Regions from separate parts of the Lysobacter sp. Root667 genome, predicted to be linked through region 3. Evidence: riboswitches for the same ligand, from Rfam matches in the RefSeq annotation. Region 3 holds a riboswitch; each other region holds the start of a gene.

Region 1 (6,527 bases), on a different contig from region 3:
CCGAGCTGCGCCATGCGCTGGTCGGCGCAGTACTCCAGGTACTGGCGCATGTCCTTCAGCGACAGGCCGACCACGCCGCCGGACAGCACGTCCTGGGCGAACTGCAGCTCGCAATCCACCGCATCCTCGAACATCTTCACCACCTGCGCGCGCAGATCGGCGTCGAACAGGTCGGGCTCCTCTTCGCGCGCGGTGCGGATGACTTCGAAGGCGAAGGCCATGTGGCAGCTTTCGTCGCGGAACACCCAGTTGGTGCCCGAGGCCAGGCCGTTGAGCAGGCCGCGCGAACGCAGATAGTAGACATAGGCGAAGGCGGCGAAGAAGAACAGGCCTTCGATGCAGCCGGCGAAGCAGATCAGATTGAGCAGGAACTGGCGGCGCTGCTCGCGGGTCTCGATGCGCTTGAGGTCCTGCACCGAATCGATCCAGCGGAAACAGAACTCGGCCTTGGCCCGGATCGAAGGAATGTTCTCGACCGCGTCGAAGGCCTTGGCGCGCTCATTCGGATCAGGCAGGTAGGTGTCGAGCAGGGTCAGGTAGAACTGCACGTGCAGCGCTTCTTCGTACAGCTGCCGCGACAGGTACATGCGCGCTTCCGGCGCGTTGATGTGCTGGTAGAGATTCAGCACCAGGTTGTTGGCGACGATGCTGTCGCCGGTGGCGAAGAACGCGACCAGGCGCTCGACCAGATGGCGCTCGGCCGGGCCGAATTTGTGCTTGAGGTCGTTGACGTCCTGCGAGAAGTCGACCTCTTCGACGGTCCAGGTGTTGCGGATCGCGTCGCGGTACATCTCGTAGAAATGCGGATAGCGCATCGGCCGCAGGGTGAGATCGAAACCGGGATCGAGCAGGCGGGGCGTGGCGAGGGACATGGGATTTCCTTGAATTGCTTTCCTTCTCCCGCGTGCAGGCGAAGGTGCCCGGAGGGCGGATGAGGGCGCTTGGCTGGCGGTGAAGTCGCGAGCGGGCTGCCCTCACCCCAACCCCTCTCCCGCAGGCGGGAGAGGGGCTAAAGCGAAGCGGTGGGGATTACTGACAGGCTTCGCAGGACTCGGGGTTTTCCAGCGAGCAGGCGATCGCTTCGTCCGGGGTGTATTCCGGCTTCGGCGGTGCCGCCACCGGCGCGCTGACCGTGCTCTTGGCGATCTTGGTGGCCGGGCGCGAGCGCAGGTAGTAGGTGGTCTTCAGGCCCCTCTTCCAGGCGTACATGTACATCGAGCTGAGCTGGCCGATGTTCGGGCTTTCGATGAACAGGTTCAGCGACTGGCTCTGGTCGATGTAGGCGCCGCGCTCGGCGGCCATGTCGATCAGCGAACGCATCGGCAGTTCCCAGGCGGTGCGGTAGACCTGGCGCAGCGACTCGGGCACTTCGTGCACGGACTGGATCGAGCCTTCGGCCATCTTGATCCGGTCGCGCATCTCCGCCGTCCACAGGCCGAGCTTCTTGAGCTCCTCGACCAGGTACTTGTTGACCACCAGGAAGTCGCCGGACAGCGTTTCGCGCTTGAACAGGTTGGACACCTGCGGCTCGATGCATTCGTAGCAGCCGGCGATCGAGGCGATGGTCGCGGTCGGCGCGATCGCGATCAGCAGCGAGTTGCGCAGGCCGTGTTCGGCGATGCGCTGGCGCAGCGCGTCCCAGCGCTCGGGCTGCGACGGGGTCACGCCCCAGGCTTCGAACTGCAGCTCGCCGATGCTGGCGCGGGTGTCGTCGAAGCCGGGATGGCGGCCGTGTTCCAGCGCGAGTTCGTTCGAGGCCGACAGGGCGTGGAAGTAGATCGCCTCGGCGATGTCCTGCGACAGCTTGCGCGCGGCCTCGGAATCGAACGCTAGGCGCAGCTTGAAGAACACGTCCTGCAGGCCCATCGAGCCCAGGCCGACCGGGCGCCACTTCAGATTGGCGCGGCGCGCGGTCTCGATCGGGTAGAAGTTCAGGTCGATCACGCGGTCGAGCTGGCGCACGGCCAGGCGCACGGTTTCGGCGAGCTTGTCGAAATCGAAAGCGCCCTTGCCGTCTTCGTACATCTCGACGTGGTGGGAGAGGTTGATCGAGCCCAGGTTGCACACCGCGGTCTCGTCCTGCGAGGTGACCTCGAGGATTTCGGTGCACAGGTTGGACAAGTGGATGACGTTGCCGTCGCGCAGGGTCTGGTTGGAGGCTCGGTTGGACTTGTCCTTGAAGTTCATCCAGCCGTTGCCGGTCTGCGCCAGGGTCCGCATCATGCGGCCGTAGATGTCGCGCGCCTTGACCTTCTTGACCGCCAGGCCGGCGGCTTCGGCCGCGGCATAGGCTTGCTCGAAAGCTTCGCCCCACAGGTCGGTCAGCTGCGGCACCTTGGCCGGATCGAACAGCGACCAGTCGGCGTCGGCCTCGACCCGGCGCATGAATTCGTCGGGAATCCAGTTGGCGAGATTGAGGTTGTGGGTGCGGCGCGCTTCGTCGCCGGTGTTGTCGCGCAGTTCCAGGAACTCCTCGACGTCGGCATGCCACGGCTCCAGGTAGACGCAGGCCGCGCCCTTGCGCTTGCCGCCCTGGTTGACCGCGGCCACCGAGGCGTCGAGCGTCTTCAGCCACGGCACGATGCCGTTGGACAGGCCGTTGGTGGAACGGATCAGCGAGCCGCGCGAACGGATGCGGGTGTAGCTCAGGCCGATGCCGCCGCTGAACTTGCTGAGCTTGGCCACGTCCATGTAGCGCTTGTAGATCGACTCCAGCGAATCCTCGGGCGAGTCGAGCAGGAAGCAGCTCGACAGTTGCTCGTGGGTGGTGCCGGCGTTGAACAGGGTCGGCGAGGACGGGATGTAGTCGAGCTGGGCCATGCGCCGGTACAGGGCCAGGGCGTCGCCGACGTCTTCGCTGAGCGCGCAGGCGATGCGCAGGAAGAACTGCTGCGGGGTTTCGATCACGGTGCGCGCGGTCGGGTGGCGCAGCAGGTAGCGGTCGTACAGAGTGCGCAGGCCGAAGTAGTCGAAGCGCGCGTCCAGGCTGCGGTCGATGGCGTCGTTGAGCTTGCGCGCGTTGGCCTGCACGAAGCTCAGCAGGCGGTCGTTGATCAGGCCCAGTTCGTGGCCGCGCACGACCGACTGCGAGAACGCATGGATCTCGATGCCGGCGACTTCCTTTTCGATCACGTTGCTGAGCAGGCGCGCGGCGAGGCGGCCGTACTCGGGTTCCTCGGCGGTGAGCAGGGCGGCGGTGCGGATCGACAGCTCGTCGAGCTCGCGCGTGGTCGCGCCGTCGTAGAGGCCGGAGATGGTGCGGGTGGCCACGCGCATCGGATCGACCGCGTAGAGGTCCTCGCCGCAGCGGGTGACCGCGCGCACGATCTTGTTGAGGTCGACCGGCTCGCGGCGTCCGCTGCGCTTGGTCACGCTCATGGTGAGGTTGGCGGCCGGCGGGGTTAGGGCGAAACCGGGGGCGGCGTCGGTCTTGCGCGCGGGCGCTTCGGTGGGGGAGGGGGCGGAAGAGGAGGTGCTCGCTGCGGCGGGCGCTTCGGTGGTGGCGGTCATGGGGGCTCCGATGCGTGGGCGCACGGGTCGCCGGCCTCCCTCGAGGGCCGACGTGCGCGGACGCAGGACGCAACACCGGGTGGAGTCGGCGTTGCGGCGTGCGCCCCCGCGGGCGCGAAGTGTTCGAGGATGACGACAGGGTGTCGCGCAGTCCGAGACGGGCTGCGGCCGCGACGGAAGACCGAGGCGGCGGAACGACACCGGCCGCCTTCCCCCGAAGACTCCTGAGCCGGTACCGCGCGGTGTGCGACGCGCGGCTGTCGGCAGGTCTTCGGGCTCGGGACTTGGAGCGAGGGGCGAGTTAAGAGCGGTGGTCGGCAGGCCTCGGCCCGCGTCTCACTCCTCTCTACTCGCTCCTCGGCTCCTCCTAGTGGTGGTCGCTTCCCAGGCGCCGGGCGCCCAGTGCAATGACCACGTTCGTTTCCCATACCGCTGCGGGGCAGCGCCGGCTTTGTCGCCGTCCAGAAGGACGGGTCCGCACCGGCTTCCCTATTAAGCCGATCTCGCGATCGGCACCGACGGACACAACATATTAGGGGTACTTCGATCCGTCAACACGATATGTGGTGAGCGACAGCAGATTCGAAATAAAATCCCGGCGCCCTCGCAGCGGCGCGCTTGGTGTTAACGTGCGGGGCGACAAGGACAGGGGGCGCGGCGCGATGGCAGGACTGGTGACGTTGCTGGTGCTGGTGCTGCTGGCGGTACCGGCGCTGCTGATCGCGGCGCTGGTGATGATCTCCGGCCTCAAGGGCCGGGTCGCGATGTTGGAGGCGAGGGTCGACGAGCTCGGCTCGCGAGCCGCCCGTGCGGCCGATGCCCCGGTCGATGCGCGCGAGGCCGCGATGGCCGCCGAGCCGACCCTGGACGAGCTGATGCGCAGCGCGCCCACACCCGTGGTGCCCGAAAGTCGCGTCGATGCCACGCCGATTGCGCCGCCACGGACGCCTGTGCCCGAATCGTCGGTTCCGCCGCCGGTCGCACCGCCGCCCCTGCCGTCGACGCCACCGCGCGCGGTGTTCGACACGCCGCCGCCGAGCCCGCAGGCCGCCGCACCGGCGCGCGCCGCGCCTGCGGCGGTGCGTCGTCCGCCGCCGCCGGATCCGGCCACCGTATTCGTGCGTGCGGTCAAACGCTGGTTCACCGAAGGCAACGTGCCGGTCAAGGTCGGCATGCTGGTGCTGTTCGCCGGCGTCGCGGCCCTGCTCAAGTACGCGACCGATCAGGGCTGGATGCGCTTTCCGATCGAACTGCGCCTGGCCGGCATCGCCCTGGCCGCGCTGGGCGGAGTGGTGTTCGGCTGGTACCAGCGCGAGCGCAAGCGCAGTTTCGCCCTGAGTCTGCAGGGCGGCGCGATCGGCGTGCTGCTGTTGGTGGTATTCGCGGCCTTCAAGCTGTACGGCCTGATCGAAGCGGGCCCGGCGTTCGGGCTGAGCATCGTGCTGGTCGCCGGCGCCGGCGTGCTGGCGGTGCGGCAGAACGCGATCGCGCTGGCCCTGCTCGGCATCCTCGCTGGTTTCATGGCGCCGATCTGGCTCTCGACCGGGCAGGGCAACCACGTCGCCCTGTTCGGCTATTACGCGGTGCTCAACGCGGCGATCTTCGCGATCGCCTGGTGGCGGCCGTGGCGCGCGCTCAACCTGCTCGGTTTCGTCTTCACCTTCGGCATCGGCACCGCTTGGGGCGTACTGAGTTACCGCGCGCAGGACTACGCGACCACCGAACCGTTCCTGCTGCTGTTCTTCGGCTTCTATCTGCTGATTCCGATCCTGTACGCCTGGCGCCGTCCGGCCGGCAAGCGCGACCTGATCGACGGCTGCCTGGTGTTCGGCACGCCGCTGATCGCGTTCATGCTGCAGGCCGGCCTGCTCGAAGGCGAGCGCATGCCGCTGGCATTCTGCGCGCTAGGCCTGGCCGCGCTGTACGCGGCGCTGGCGTGGTGGCTGCAGCGGCGCGAGCACTTCGCCGCGCTGGCCACGCCGTATGCGCTGCTCGCGGTCGGCTTCGCGACGTTGGCGGTGCCGCTGGCGCTGTCGGCGCAGAGCACCGCCTGCGTGTTCGCGGTCGAAGGCGCGGCGCTGGTCTGGCTGGGGTTGCGTCAACAACGCATCCTGCCGCAGCTGGCCGGCTTCGCCCTGCAGCTGTTCGCCGCGGGCGGTTTCGCGATCGGCGTCAGCGACGGTCCCGAGCCGCTGACCGCGCTGCTCAACGCGCGTTTCATGGGCGCCTTGCTGATCGCGCTGGCCGCTTTCGCCAGCGCCTGGAGCTATCGCCGCGCCGAGCGGCGCGGCTTCGCCCTGGCCTATTACCTGTGGGGCCTGGGCTGGTGGTGCGGCAACGCGCTGGGCGAGATCGAGCGCTTTCTGATGTCGGACGTGCGCGCCGACGCGGTGCTCGCGTTCGCCGCGCTCAGCGCCTGGCTCGCGGCCGAGACCTATCGCCGTCTGCCGGCGCGCGCGCTGGCCTGGACGGTCGCGGCCGGTCTGGCCGCGGCGCTGCCGCTGGCGTTCGCGCAGGAGTCGGCGCATCTGCACCCGTTCGGCGGCTATGGCCTGGCGGCCTGGCTGGTCTACGCGATCGCCGGTGCGCGCGCCTTGCGCTGCCTGCGCGATCGGGCCGGCGGCGAGCTCGGTGTCGCGCATGCGGCCTGGCTGTGGGCCTGGCCGCTCGCGGCCAGCCTGTCGCTGCACGAGTTCGTCGGCCGCAACACGGTCGGCGACGGTTGGACCTGGGCTGCGCTGGCGCTGCCGTTCCTGGCGATGGCGGCGGCGCTGCAATGGCGTCCGGCCGCGATCGCGGCGCCGCTGAGCGAGCGTTTCGGGCAATGGCGCGGCGCGGTCCAGGGCACGTTCCTGTTCGCGCTGGTGCTGGGCGCGATCGTCGCCCTCGGCCAGCCCGGCGCGAGCGCGCCGCTGCCGTGGCTGCCGCTGCTCAATCCGCTCGATCTGAGCCAGCTCGCGGTGCTGGCGCTGTTCGCGTTCTGGCTGGCCTCGCCGGTGGGCCCGGACGATCTGCGC
Region 2 (6,527 bases), on a different contig from region 3:
CGATCGCGGCCAGGCGCGCCGGGTTGGGCGCGATCTTCTCGATCTCGGTCTTGGAGTAGTTGTAGCCCAGGGTCAGGTTGAACTTGCCCGATGCCAGATCCAAGGCCTGGGTCGCGACGATGTCCACGCCCTGGGTCTTGGTGTCGACCGCGTTGGTGAAGTAGCGGCCGCCGCCGATGCCCGGATAGCCATTGGCCTGCAGGTAGTTGCGCACCGCGGTGCTGGTCAGGTTTTCCGACAGCAGGATGCGGTCGTCGACCTTGATGTGGTACGCATCGATGGTGATGTACAGGCCGTCGCTGGGCTGCAGCACCAGGCCCAGGCTGTAGTTGGTGGACTCTTCGGCCTTCAGCGACTCCGAACCCAGCGCGACCGCGGCGGGGTTGTCGACGCGGAAGGTGCCGATCTCGTACGGGACGCCGCTGATGAAGTTGGTCGCGATCGACTGGAAGAACTGCTGCTGCAGGGACGGCGCGCGGAAGCCGGTCGAGGCGGTGGCGCGCAGGGCGACCTTGTCGGTGAAGGCGTAGCGCGCCGACAGCTTGCCCGAGGTGGTGTCGCCGAAGTCGCTGTAGCTCTCGAAGCGCGCGGCGATGCCGGCGGAGAACTTGTCGGTCAGGTCGGCCTCGACGTCGGCGTACAGCGAATAGCTGTGGCGGTCGAAATCGCCGGCGTCGCTGGCGCGGAAGCCGGAGAACACCTGCGCGCCCGGGATGATCTGGCCGTTCGAGGCCGGCACGCCGCCGTTGGCGTAGGACAGCGGCTCGCCGGCGAGCTGGGAGAATTCCTCGCCGCGCCACTCCGCGCCCCAGGCGAAGGTCACAGGGTACTGCCAGCCGAAGTCCACCGGGCGGGCGAAGTCCAGGTTCAGCACGTGCTGGGTGACTTCGAGCGCGCCGGCGTAGAACTCCGTCGGCGAAGTCGGGCCGAGGCTGCGGTTGAGGGTGTGCTCGATGTCGAAGCTGAGCTCGTTGTGGCCGTAGTTGTAGCTGAAGTCGATCTGGGTGCCGCCGGCGGTTTCGCCGCGCAGGCCGACCACCGCGGCGCGGTCCTTGCTGACGTTGTGGATCTGCGGCAGGAAGCCGTTGGGGTAGATCGAGGGGATGTTGCGCGGGTCGCCGGCGAAGCGGAAATAGCCGTTGGAGAGCACGTCGCGCTTGCTGTAACTGCCGAAGGAATAGAAGGTCAGATAGTCGGTGGGGCTGTACTCGCCGTTGTACGAGACCGCGCCGCTGTCGATGTCGGGATCGCCGTAGCGCTGTTCGACCACGCCCTGGAACGGGCGCGCGCGGTTGGTCTGGTCCTGATGGCCGCCCTGCGCGGCCAGGTGCAGCTTGCCGTTCTCGCCGAGCTTGAAGCCGGCGTCGCCGGACAGCTGGTACTGCTCGCCGTCGCCGGCGCTGTACTGGCCGTAGCGCGCGGCGATGCTGCCGCCGTGGTCGCTGCCCTTGAGCACCACGTTGACCACGCCGGCGATCGCGTCGGAACCGTACTGCGCCGAGGCGCCGTCGCGCAGCACTTCCACGCGCTCGATCGAGGCGATCGGGATCGCGTTGAGGTCGACAGGCGAGGAGCCGCGGCCCTGGCTGCCGTTGAGGTTGATCAGCGCGGTGGTGTGGCGGCGCTTGCCGTTGACCAGCACCAGCACCTGGTCCGGCGCCAGGCCGCGCAGCTGCGCGGGGCGCACGGCGTCGGTGCCGTCGGTGATCGCCGGGCGCGGGAAATTCAGCGAGGGCAGGGCGCGCGCCAGCGCGGTCGCGAGTTCGACCGTGCCGGTGGCCTCCAGCGCCTCGGGGGTGATGATGTCGATCGGCGCGCTGGACTCGGCGACGGTGCGATCGCTGACCCGGGTGCCGGTGACGATCACCTGGTCCAGGGTGTGGGCCTCGGAGGCGGGTTCGCCCGGAGCGGGTGCTTGCTGGGCGTAGCCAGGAGCGGCGAGGGCGGCGAGCAGGGCGAGTGCGAGCGGACGACGGACGGCGCGGAAAGCAACGGACATGGTGCGCGGCTCCTTGCGGCGGAGGGATTGGTAGCGATGTCATTTTGGTTTAACACGGTTCTAACAACCCGGTCAAACCGATATCCGCATGAAGCGATAGCCAATTGGTATAGGGTTCGGGCGGTTTGTGACGGCGGTTGCCAAATCGAAGGTCGGGGCCGCGTCGGCGTCCGGATCGGGCGCTGGTTCGGATCCGGATCGGCCCGCAAACGAGTGGGGCGCAGCGGTGCCTGCAGCCTGGAACTCCGCGGTCGCCCCCCGCTCATGCCGTTTCGTCATGCCGGCCGGCCGCGGCCGGGCTGTTAACATGCGCGGGCTTGAGGTGATTGCCGGCCCCGCCGGCGATTGAAACGGGAATCCGGTGCGCCAGTCCTTCCAACGAAGCGACGGCTATTCCGGAGCTGCCCCCGCAACGGTAAGCAAGACGAACGATCCGCAACGAAGCCACTGTGCGCATGCATGGGAAGGCGCGGATCGGAGGGCTGGAGGCCCTCGCTTGCGAGCCCGGAGACCGGCCTGAGGCTGACCCGACACGCGGTGGGCGCTGTCATGGGGCCGCCTTGCGTCCGCGCTTCGTCGCCTCGTCGTTCCCTCCTGCGTGTCTCCGATCCATCGATTCCGCGCGGGTAGGCGCGGACCAGGAGCATGCTTTGAATTTCCGTCATTCCGTCCTTCGCCGCACTGCGCTGGCGACGGCGCTGCTATCCGCCGTCGCCCCGGCCGTGGCCGCCGATGCCGCCACCGACCTCGACCAGGTCGTCGTCACCGCCACCCGCACCGCGCAGACCCAGGACGCGACCCTGGCCTCGGTCACCGTGATCGACCGCGAGGACATCGAACGCCTGCAACCGGCCGACCTGCCGGACCTGCTGCGCGGCACGCCCGGCCTGTCGATAGCCAACAACGGCGGTCCCGGCAAGTCGACCTCGCTGTTCCTGCGCGGCACCGAATCCGACCACGTGCTGGTCCTGATCGACGGCATCAAGATCGGCTCGGCGACCAGCGGCGGCGCCTCGCTGCAGGACATTCCGGTCGAGCAGATCGAACGCATCGAGATCGTGCGCGGCCCGTTCTCCAGCCTGTACGGCTCCGAAGCGCTGGGCGGCGTGATCCAGATCTTCACCCGACGTCCGCAGGGCGCGTTCGCGCCGCACGCCAGCGCCTCGATCGGCAGCTGGCGGACGCGCCGCGGCAGCCTGGGCGTGGGCGGCAAGGGCGAGAACGGCTGGTATTCGATCAACGCCGCCAGCGAAGACACCGACGGCATCAACGCCTGCCGCGGCAAGCCCTCGCCGGGCGGCGCCGGCTGCTTCACCAACTCGCCCGATCGCGACGGCTACCGCAACCTGTCGCTGACCGCCCAAGGCGGTTACCGCTTCAGCGAGGCCTGGGACGCCGAAGCGCGTCTGTTCCGCGCCGAGGGCCGCAACGAGTACGACGGCAGCAGCAACAATCAATCCGACACCGTGCAGCAGGTCGCCGGCGCGCGCCTGCGCTACGCGCCGTCCGAGCGCGCGACGCTGGGCCTGAGCCTGGGCCGCAGCGCCGACCTCAGCGACAACTACAGGAACGGCGTCTACTCCAGCACCTTCAACACCCGCCGCAAGCTCGGCTCGCTGCAGGGCGACTTCGGCCTCGGCGGCGGCCTGCTCAGCCTGGGCTACGACTGGCAGCAGGACGAAGTCGAAAGCAGCACCGTCTACGCCCACGACCGCCGCATCAACCGCGGCCTGTTCGGCCAGTACCAGTACGGCTTCGGCGTGCATTCGCTGCAGGCCAGCCTGCGCCGCGACGACGACAGCCAGTTCGGCGGCCAGACCATCGGCAGCGCGCTGTGGGGCTGGAACTTCAGCGAACAGCTGCGCCTGACCGCGAGCTACGGCACCGCGTTCAAGGCGCCGACCTTCAACGAGCTGTACTTCCCCGGCTTCGGCAACGCCGATCTCAAGCCCGAGGAATCGCGCAGCTTCGAGCTCGGCCTGCGCGGCGAGCATGCCTGGGGCGGCTGGTCGCTCAACGGCTACCAGACCCGGGTCGACGACCTGATCGCGTTCGACGCTTCGATCGGCTTGCCGGGCAATATCGATCGCGCCCGCATCCGCGGCGTCGAGGCTAGCGTCGACACCACGCTCGCCGGTTGGGACCTGCGCGCCAGCGCGACCTGGCTGGATCCGCGCAACGACAGCCGGAGCAGCAGTCGCGACAAGATCCTGCCGCGGCGGGCGCGCGAAAGCGCCCGTTTCGATGCCGACCGCCGCTACGGCCGCTTCAGTTTCGGCGGCAGCGTCTATGTCGCCGGCAGCCGTTACGACGACCTGGCCAATACCCGCCGCCTGGACAGCTACGCCACCACCGACCTGCGCATGGGCTTCCGCTTCGACGAGTCCTGGAGCCTGCAGTTGGCGGCCAACAATGCGTTCAACCAGCGCTACGAAACCGCGTCCTACTACAACCAGCCGGGCCGCAACTACCTGCTGACCCTGCGCTACCGCCCGGCGAACTGATCGCCACCTCCACGCCACCGAGGCCGCCGATGAACGTTCCTGCCCGACCCGTCTACTACAGTCTGTTCACCGCGCTCGCCGCATCGATGGTCGCGACCCGCTTCCATCATTTCGGCGACGCCTTGCATCTGCCCGATGCATCGATGGCGGTGTTCTTCCTCGGCGGCCTGTGGTTGCGCCGGCACCTGGGCTTCGCCGCCTTCCTGGTCCTGGCCGTGGCGATCGACTGGATCGCGATCCAGGCCCAGGGCAAGAGCTTCTTCGAGCACTACTGCGTGACCCCGGCCTACGCCTGCCTGCTGCTGGCGTACGCGGCGCTGTGGTACGGCGGCCGCTGGTACGCCGAACGACTGCGGGCCACGCCGCGCGCGCTGTCGGGCGCGTTCGGCGTCGGCCTGGCCGCGGCCTCGCTGTCGTTTCTGATCTCCAACGGCGCCTTCTACTGGCTCGGCGGTCGCTACGAAGACCCCAATGTGGGCCAGTACCTGTCGCGGTTGTGGCAATGGGGTCCGCTGTTCGTGCGCACCACCCTGAGCTACATCGCCGTAGGCCTGGTCGCCTACGCATTGATCGCGCGCGCCGCCGGCGCGCGCACCTCGCCGCGCGTCGCCGAAGTCTGATCGAGGGAGCCTGCCGATGACCGCCAGCACCACCCATTCCCTGCCGCTGGTTTCGCCGCGCGCCCAGATCGTCGTCGGCGTCGCGCTCGCGGCGCTGATGATCGCCACCCGCGGCCAGCATTTCGCCAGCATCGACCGGTTGCCCAGCGCATCCTGGGCGGTCTTCTTCATCGCCGGCGCGATGCTGCGGCCGATGTGGATGCTGCCGCTGCTGTTCGTACTGGCATCGCTGCTGGACATCGTCAGCCTGGCCTCGGGCACGATCGGCGACTGGTGCCTGTCGCCCGCGTACTGGGCCTTGGCACCGGCGTACGCGACGCTGTGGTTGGCCGGCAATTTCTACGCCCGCATCCATCTCGATCGCTGGTCGACGCTGCCGCGCCTGGCGCTGGTGCTGGCGCTGGCCGCGTTCGTGGCTTATGCGTGCTCAGGCGGCGGCTTCTATTTCTTCTCCGGCCGCTATCCGGAACCGACCCTGGCCGGATTCGCCGGCCGCATCGCTCGGTACTATCCACGTAGTCTCGGCACTCTGGCCGGCTACATCGGCGCCGCGTTCGCTCTGTGGGCGGGCCTGCGCGCACTGGGCGCGGTCCGCGCCACCCAACACGGAGCCCGCGCATGAACGATCCGACTCTCAGCCAGGAAGACCGCCATCGCGAGCGCATGCAGCGCAAGAAAGAGCTGGTCGACCGCAAGATCGCCCGCGCCACCATCGAGCGCGGCGTGCTGGTGGTCAACACCGGCAACGGCAAGGGCAAAAGCTCGTCCGGCTTCGGCATGCTCGCGCGCTCGCTGGGCCATGGCTTCCGCTGCGGCGTGGTGCAATTCATCAAGGGCAGCTTCTCGACCGGCGAGGAAGCTTTCTTCCGCCGTTTCGAAGGCGAGCAACTCGACTACCACGTGATGGGCGAGGGTTTCACCTGGGAAACCCAGGACAAGGCCCGCGACATCGCCGCCGCGCAGGCGGCCTGGGCCAAGGCCGCGGCGATGCTGGCCGACGAGCGCTACGACTTCGTGCTGCTGGACGAGCTCAACATCGCCCTCGCGCACCGCTACGTCGAACTCGACGCGGTGCTGGCGGCGGTCGCCGCGCGTCCGCCGCTGCAGCACGTGGTGATCACCGGCCGCGGCGCGCCAGACCGCCTGATCGACGCCGCCGACACCGTGACCGAGATGCGCGTGGTCAAACATGCGTTCCAGGCCGGCATCAAGGCCCAGAAAGGCGTCGAGCTGTAAACGCATGAGCGCCAGCCATTCCAGCGACGATCTGCGTCACTGCCCGGCGCTGCTGGTGTCCGCGCCGGCATCCGGCCAGGGCAAGACCAGCGTCACCGCCGCGCTCGCGCGCTGGCATACGCGCCAGGGCCGGCGCGTGCGCGTGTTCAAGACCGGACCGGACTTCCT
Region 3 (6,527 bases):
GGGCCACGTCCTTCAGGCGCACCGTGGTGCCGTCGGCGTTGGCGCGCAGGATGATGTTGCCGAACTCCTCCGGCGTGCTGAAGCGGCCCTCGGCCGACACTGTGGCGGTGTAGGCCTGATCCTGCGGCGAGGGCTCGGCGCCGATCGAACCGGCGGCGAACTGCACGTTCTGGCCGCGCACCGCGTTCAGCACCTGGGTGGCCGAGAGGCCGTAACCCTGCAGCTGTTCGGGGTTGAGCCAGATGTTCATGGCGTATTCGCTGCCGAACTGCTGGGTGCTGCCGACGCCGGGCACGCGCGCGATCTGGTCGAGCACGCGCGAACCGATCATGTCGCTGAGCGCGTTGGTGTCCACGCCCGGATTCTCCGAACGCAGCGCGATCACCATCAGGAAGTTCGAGTTCGACTTGGCCACCACCACGCCCTGCCGGGTCACTTCTTCCGGCAGTCGCGGCGTCGCCAGGGCGACCTTGTTCTGCACCTGCACCTGGGCGATGTCCGGATCGGTGCCCGGCGCGAATGTCAGGGTGATCGAGGAGCCGCCCGAGGCGCTGGACGAAGAGCTGAAGTAGTCGAGGTTGTCGATACCGGTCAGCTGCTGCTCGATCACCTGGGTGACCGCGCCTTCGGCGGTTTCGGCGCTGGCGCCGGGGTAGCTGGCCGAAATGCCCACCTGCGGCGGGGCGATGTTCGGGTACGACTCGACGCCGAGGCTGAAGATCGCGAGCACGCCGCCGAGCGTGATCAGGATCGCGATGACCCAGGCGAAGACCGGGTGATTGATGAAGAATCTGGACATGGCGGTCGCTCAGTCCTTTGCCGCCGGCGCCGGGCCGGCGGCGGGCTTGCCCTTGGCGGCGTCGGGCTGCCACGGCGTGGCCTTGGCCGCCTCGCCGGGCACCGCGCGCTGGATGCCGGAGACCACCACCTGATCGCCCGCGGCCAGACCGTTGCTGATCACCCAGTTGCCGGCCTGGCTGCGGTCGGCGGTCACGCCCTTGCGGGCGACCTTGCCGTCGCCGCCGACCACCAGCACGTAGGAACCGGCGGCGTCGCGCTGCAACGCGGCCTGCGGCACCAGGTAGGCGTTGGCCTGGTTGCCCAGGGTCGCCTTCAGGGTCACGTAGGTGCCGGGCAGCAGGGTCTTGTCCGGATTCGGAACGCGTGCGCGCAGTGCGATCGCACCGGTGGCCGGATCGACCACGTCGCCGGAGAAGTCCAAGGTGCCCGGGCGCTGGTAGACGGTGCCGTCGGGCAGGATCACCTGCACTTGGGTCTCGCTCTGGCTCTGGCCGCCCAGGGCACGGCGAATCTGTTCCAGCTCGGAGACGCCGAGCGAGAAGTTCACGTACAGCTGGTCGATCTGGTCGACCGTGGTCAACAGCGTGGCCGTGCCCTGCCCGACCAGCGCGCCCTCGGTGACCTGCTGCTTGCCGGCGCGGCCGTTGATCGGCGAGCGCACCGTCGCGTAACCCAGGTTGATGCGCGCATTGGCCAGCGCGGCCTCGGCCTGCTTCACCGCGGCCGAGCCGCTGCGTTCGGCGGCGAGCGCGTTGTCGAGGTCGGAGCGCGAGATGAACTTCTCCGGCGCCAGGCGGCGCGCGCGATCGGCGGCGGCCTTGGCGTTGGCGTAGTTGGCCTGGGCCGAGGCCAGCGAGGCCTGGGCCTGGCCGACTTCGGCCCGCATCTGCGCAGGATCGATTTCGAACAGCACCTGGCCTTCGCGCACGTCGCGGCCTTCCTCGTACACGCGACGCTGCAGCACGCCCGGCACGCGGGCGCGCACGTCGGCGCTGCGGTAGGACGCCAGGCGGCCGACCAGGTCCTTCTGCAGCGGCACGCTCGCCGGCTGCACCTTGATCACGCCCAGCTCCGGCGGAGGCGGCGCGCCGCCGGCTTGTTCGTTGCCGCCGCCACAGGCGGAGAGAGCGAGTGCCAACGCAGCGGCCAGAGCCACGGAGCGCGGGTTCATGATCATGGGTAGGACTCCGATTCCATCGTTCTAGAGCGTGCCCGCTCGGTGATTGTTCTAATTCCTATACTCGAAAGTCTAACATTCTGATATTCGCCCCCACCCCCCATAAGTCACGGGATAAGCGCTATTTCGACACGTTGAGAAGGTGCGAAAAGTGCCTTGGTTCGGGCTGGAATGTGTAGGGGAGCCGGCCCCAGCACGGCGCATCCAGGCGCTGCTGCAATAAGCGGAAATTGTCGTCGCGCCGATCCATGTGCGGGTCTATCTCGTTGCCGATCCAACCGATCAACTGCAGGCCGTCGGCTGCGATCGCGCGCGCCGTCAGGCGCGCGTGATTGATGCAGCCTAGCCGCATTCCGACCACCAGCACCACCGCCGCGCCCAATTCGCGCGCCAGGTCGGCCTGGTCCAAGCTCGCCGACAGCGGCGCGGCCCAGCCGCCCACGCCCTCGACCACCACCACATCGGCTTGCGCCGCCAGGCGCGCGTGCGCGGCCAGCAAGATCGGCAGCGCGATCTCGACACCGTCCTGCGCGGCAGCCAGTTCCGGCGCCAACGGCGCATGCAGCGCATAGGGATTGACGTCGGCATAGGCCGGCGTCGGCGAACTGGCCGCCTGCAGCAGCAGCGCGTCTTCATTGCGCAGGCCCTCGGCGCTGACCTCGCAGCCGCTGGCGACCGGCTTCATGCCGACCGCGCGCAACCCCTGGGCGCGCAGCGCATGCAGCAAGGTCGCGCTGGCATGCGATTTGCCGATGCCGGTGTCGGTGCCGGTGATGAAGTAACTGCGCGCGCTCAAGCCGGAACTGCCATGGACGGTGCGATGCACAAGTCTCTCTTGACCCTGCCGGTGAACATCGCCATCGCACTGGAAACCATGCGCAGGGGATACACGAAGCAGAATACGAAGGTCGCCCTCCGCCGCAGGGTTTCGCGCAATTCGGCCACGGTATCGGGCAGAGCGTCGAACAGGCTCGCCCGCTTCGTCAGCGAGAACGCGAATGCGGCAGCGCCGAAGCTTTCCGGCCGCGTCGCCTGACGGCCGCGGGCGCGGAAAGCGGGCGGGGTCTGGGCGGGCTCGGTCATCGGCGTTCCCAGGGGCGGAGTCCGGCCATGGTAATACCCCGGCGTGCCGCTGCTACACTCGCGATATGTTCGCCGCCAACCCCCTGTCCGGCAGCAAGCCGGAACAATACGAGCTGCTCCTGGCCCAGGCGCGCGCCCTGATCGAGGGCGAAAGCGACCGCGTCGCCAACGCCGCCAACCTGTCGGCGCTGGTCTACCACGCCTTGCCGGACCTCAACTGGGTCGGGTTCTACTTCTACGACGGCCGCGAGCTGGTGGTCGGCCCGTTCCAGGGCCTGCCGGCCTGCATCCGCATCCCGCTCGACAAGGGCGTGTGCGGCGCCGCGGCCTCCAGCGGCCAGACCCAGCGCATCGCCGACGTGCACCGCTTCCCGGGCCATATCGCCTGCGATTCGGCGTCCAACTCCGAGCTGGTGGTGCCGCTGTCCCTGGACGGCCGGTTGATCGGCGTGTTCGACCTGGACAGCCCCAAGCTCGACCGCTTCGACGCCGACGACCAGCGCGGCCTGGAAGCGATCGCGCAAGCCTTCGTGGAGTCGCTGCGATGACCGCGGCCAAGCTACGCAACATCGGTCCCAAGAGCGCGGCCTGGCTGCGCCAGGTCGGCCTGCGCTCCTACGAGGACATCGCCGCGGTCGGCACCGTCGAAGCCTTCATGCGCGTCAAGCGCGCCGGCTTCAAGCCGACCCTGAACCTGCTGTACGCGATCGAAGGCGCGCTGCTGAACTGCCACTGGCAGGAAGTCCCGGACACGCGCCGCAACGAACTGATCGCCGCCGCCGAAGCCGCCACCGCGCTGCTGCCCGCGCCGCGCAACCGCCCGGCCGCCGGCCCGGTGCGGACCACGGTGCTGACCGAAGACACGGTGGCGATGCCGCCCTCGTACGACGACGGCTACGACGACGAGCCCGCGGCCGAAGGGCGGGACGAGGCCGAAGAGCGCGAGTAACGCACTCGCGCCGCCCCGCGCCGAACCCTTCTCCCGCTCGCGGGAGAAGGTGCCCGAAGGGCGGATGAGGGCACGCTGCGGGTTTGAACACCGCACTCGCGCTGCCCTCACCCCAACCCCTCTCCCGCAAGCGGGAGAGGGGCTGACAGCACCGCCGCCCCCCCAAACCCCAGCCCTTTTGGCCCCACCGCCCCCAATCGCGTAGACTGCGCGCGCTTCGAGGTGACCCACGGCATCCGCCGCACGGGCTGAAACGGGAAGCCGGTGACGCCCCAGCGCTCCTTGAGCGCGACCGGGCCAGCCCGGCACTGCCCCCGCAACGGTAAGCGAGTCGACCGCGGCAACCGCCACTGTGCATAGGCACGGGAAGGCGCCGCAGGCGGGGCCACGGCCCCGGCTCGCGAGTCCGGAGACCGGCCACGACGCGCGACTGGTTGCGATGCGGAGGGCGTCGCGGCGGCGACCGTCGGCGCGTCCAGCGCCCGCATTCGCGGCCTCTCTCTCCTCGCGACTCCCCTGATCGACGGCGCGGCACGAACGCCGCGCCTCTGGAGTAGTGCTCATGCGTGTTCCGAACCTGTCCCTGGCCATCGCCATGGCTCTCGCCCTGCCCGCTCTCGCCCAGGCGCAGACCCACGACGAGGCCACCGACCTCGACGATGTCGTCGTCACCGCGACCCGCACCGCGATCAGCGCCAACGACGCGCTGTCGCCGGTCGAAGTGATTACCCGCGACGACATCGCCCGCAGCCAGGCGCGCTCGCTGCCCGACCTGCTGCGCGGCCGCGCCGGCATCTCCATCGGCAACCAGGGCGGCCTGGGCAAGCTGACCACGCTGTCGCTGCGCGGCAGCGAGACCGATCACGTGCTGGTCCTGGTCGATGGCATCCGCATCGGCTCGCCGACCTCCGGCCTGGCCTCGTTCCAGGATCTGCCGGTGGCGCTGATCGACCGCGTCGAGATCGTGCGCGGCCCGCGCTCCAGCCTGTACGGCGCCGACGCCATCGGCGGCGTGATCCAGATCTTCACCCGCCGCGATCGCGGCGCGGTCGCACCGCGCGCCAGCGTCACCGTCGGCAGCCACGGCGACCGCGAAGCCAGCGCCGGCGTCGGCGGCCGCATCGGCCGCGGCTGGTTCGGCGCCGACGCCGCCTACCAGCGCACCGACGGCATCAACGCCTGCAACGGCTCCAGCACCCTGTTCGCCGGCTGCTTTACCGAAGAGCCCGACCGCGACGGCTACCGCAACCGCTCGCTGTCGCTGCGCGGCGGCTTCGACGCCACCGACGCGCTCAGCTTCGAAGGCCATGCCCTGCGCGCCGAAGGCGAGAACGAGTACGACGGCAGCTTCGTCAACTACTCCGAAGTCGTGCAGCAGGTGATCGGGGGCAAGGCCACCTGGCGTCCGTCCGAAGCCGTGCGCCTGCAGTTCAGCGCCGGCCGCAACCGCGATTCGTCGGACAACTTCCTCGGCAGCACGCCCAACGGTTTCTTCTCCACCGACCGCGACAGCGTCGCCCTGCAAGGCGATTTCGGCGTCGGCGAAGGCCAGCTGGTCAGCGTGGGCTTCGACTGGCTGCGCGACCGCGTCGACAGCGATACCGCCTACGACGAGAGCGAGCGCGACAACCACGCCGGCTTCGTCCAGTACCAGGGCCGCTTCGGCGCCCAGTCGCTCGAAGCCAGCCTGCGCCGCGACGACAACGAGCAGTTCGGCGGCCACACCACCGGCAGCATCGCCTGGGGCCTGGGCTTCGCCGAAAACTGGCGCCTGACCGCGGGCTACGGCACCGCGTTCAAGGCCCCGACCTTCAACGAACTCTACTACCCGTTCTTCGGCAACGCGGCGCTGCGCCCGGAAGAGTCCAAGACCTGGGAACTCGGCCTGGCCTACCGTGGCGAACGCTTCAACGCGCGCATCGACGGCTTCAGCACCCAGGTCGACGACCTGATCGCCTACGACGCCTCGATCTTCCTGCCCAACAACATCGAGCGCGCACGCCTGCGCGGCGCCGAGATCGGCGTCGACACCACCGTCGCCGACTGGACCATCGCCGCCAGCGCCAGCTTCCTCGACAGCGAAAACCGGGTCGGCTTCTTCGCCGGCAACGACCTGCCGCGCCGGGCCAAGCGCAGCGCGCGCGTCGACATCGACCGCGCCTTCGGCGACTTCCGTTTCGGCGTGACCGCGGTCGCCTCGGGCGCCCGCTACGACGACGTCGCCAACACCCGCCTCGTCGCCGGCTACGGCACCCTCGACCTGCGCGCCGAATACGCGTTCACCCCGTCGTGGTCGCTGCAGGCGCGCGTGGCCAATGTGTTCGATCGCGACTACGAAACCGTCTCGTTCTACAACCAGCCCGGCCGCGAGTGGTTCCTGACCTTGCGCTATACGCCGGCTAACTGAGACGGCGCCTGGCAGCATCCGAAAGCCCGGCCCCGCGCCGGGCTTTTCTTCGCCCGACGATGCGACACGGCGGCTCCGTCGCGCTCGCGGTCCATGACGCGGCCGCTGGA

Evidence for each region. A riboswitch is a leader RNA that binds a small molecule or an ion and turns the genes downstream of it on or off. The one in region 3 is predicted to bind cobalamin.
Region 1: another riboswitch for cobalamin. It lies ahead of ASD78_RS05260 (ribonucleoside-diphosphate reductase subunit alpha); the one in region 3 lies ahead of btuB (TonB-dependent vitamin B12 receptor).
Region 2: another riboswitch for cobalamin. It lies ahead of btuB (TonB-dependent vitamin B12 receptor); the one in region 3 lies ahead of btuB (TonB-dependent vitamin B12 receptor).

The regions. Positions count from the first base shown of each region.
Region 1 covers NZ_LMHF01000009.1:344,769-351,295, forward strand. The annotation lists gene ASD78_RS05255 (ribonucleotide-diphosphate reductase subunit beta) at 1-872, opposite strand, end outside; gene ASD78_RS05260 (ribonucleoside-diphosphate reductase subunit alpha) at 1,030-3,378, opposite strand; cobalamin riboswitch at 3,755-4,045, opposite strand; gene ASD78_RS05265 (DUF2339 domain-containing protein) at 4,173-6,527, shown strand, end outside.
Region 2 covers NZ_LMHF01000015.1:158,214-164,740, reverse strand. The annotation lists gene ASD78_RS18420 (TonB-dependent receptor) at 1-1,999, opposite strand, end outside; cobalamin riboswitch at 2,303-2,534, shown strand; gene btuB (TonB-dependent vitamin B12 receptor) at 2,686-4,503, shown strand; gene ASD78_RS18410 (hypothetical protein) at 4,533-5,123, shown strand; gene ASD78_RS18405 (hypothetical protein) at 5,140-5,745, shown strand; gene cobO (cob(I)yrinic acid a,c-diamide adenosyltransferase) at 5,742-6,359, shown strand; gene ASD78_RS18395 (cobyrinate a,c-diamide synthase) at 6,364-6,527, shown strand, end outside.
Region 3 covers NZ_LMHF01000010.1:190,430-196,956, forward strand. The annotation lists gene ASD78_RS08700 (multidrug efflux RND transporter permease subunit) at 1-799, opposite strand, end outside; gene ASD78_RS08705 (efflux RND transporter periplasmic adaptor subunit) at 809-1,978, opposite strand; gene bioD (dethiobiotin synthase) at 2,100-2,774, opposite strand; gene ASD78_RS08715 (hypothetical protein) at 2,771-3,061, opposite strand; gene ASD78_RS08720 (GAF domain-containing protein) at 3,127-3,609, shown strand; gene ASD78_RS08725 (TfoX/Sxy family protein) at 3,606-4,010, shown strand; cobalamin riboswitch at 4,214-4,447, shown strand; gene btuB (TonB-dependent vitamin B12 receptor) at 4,573-6,417, shown strand.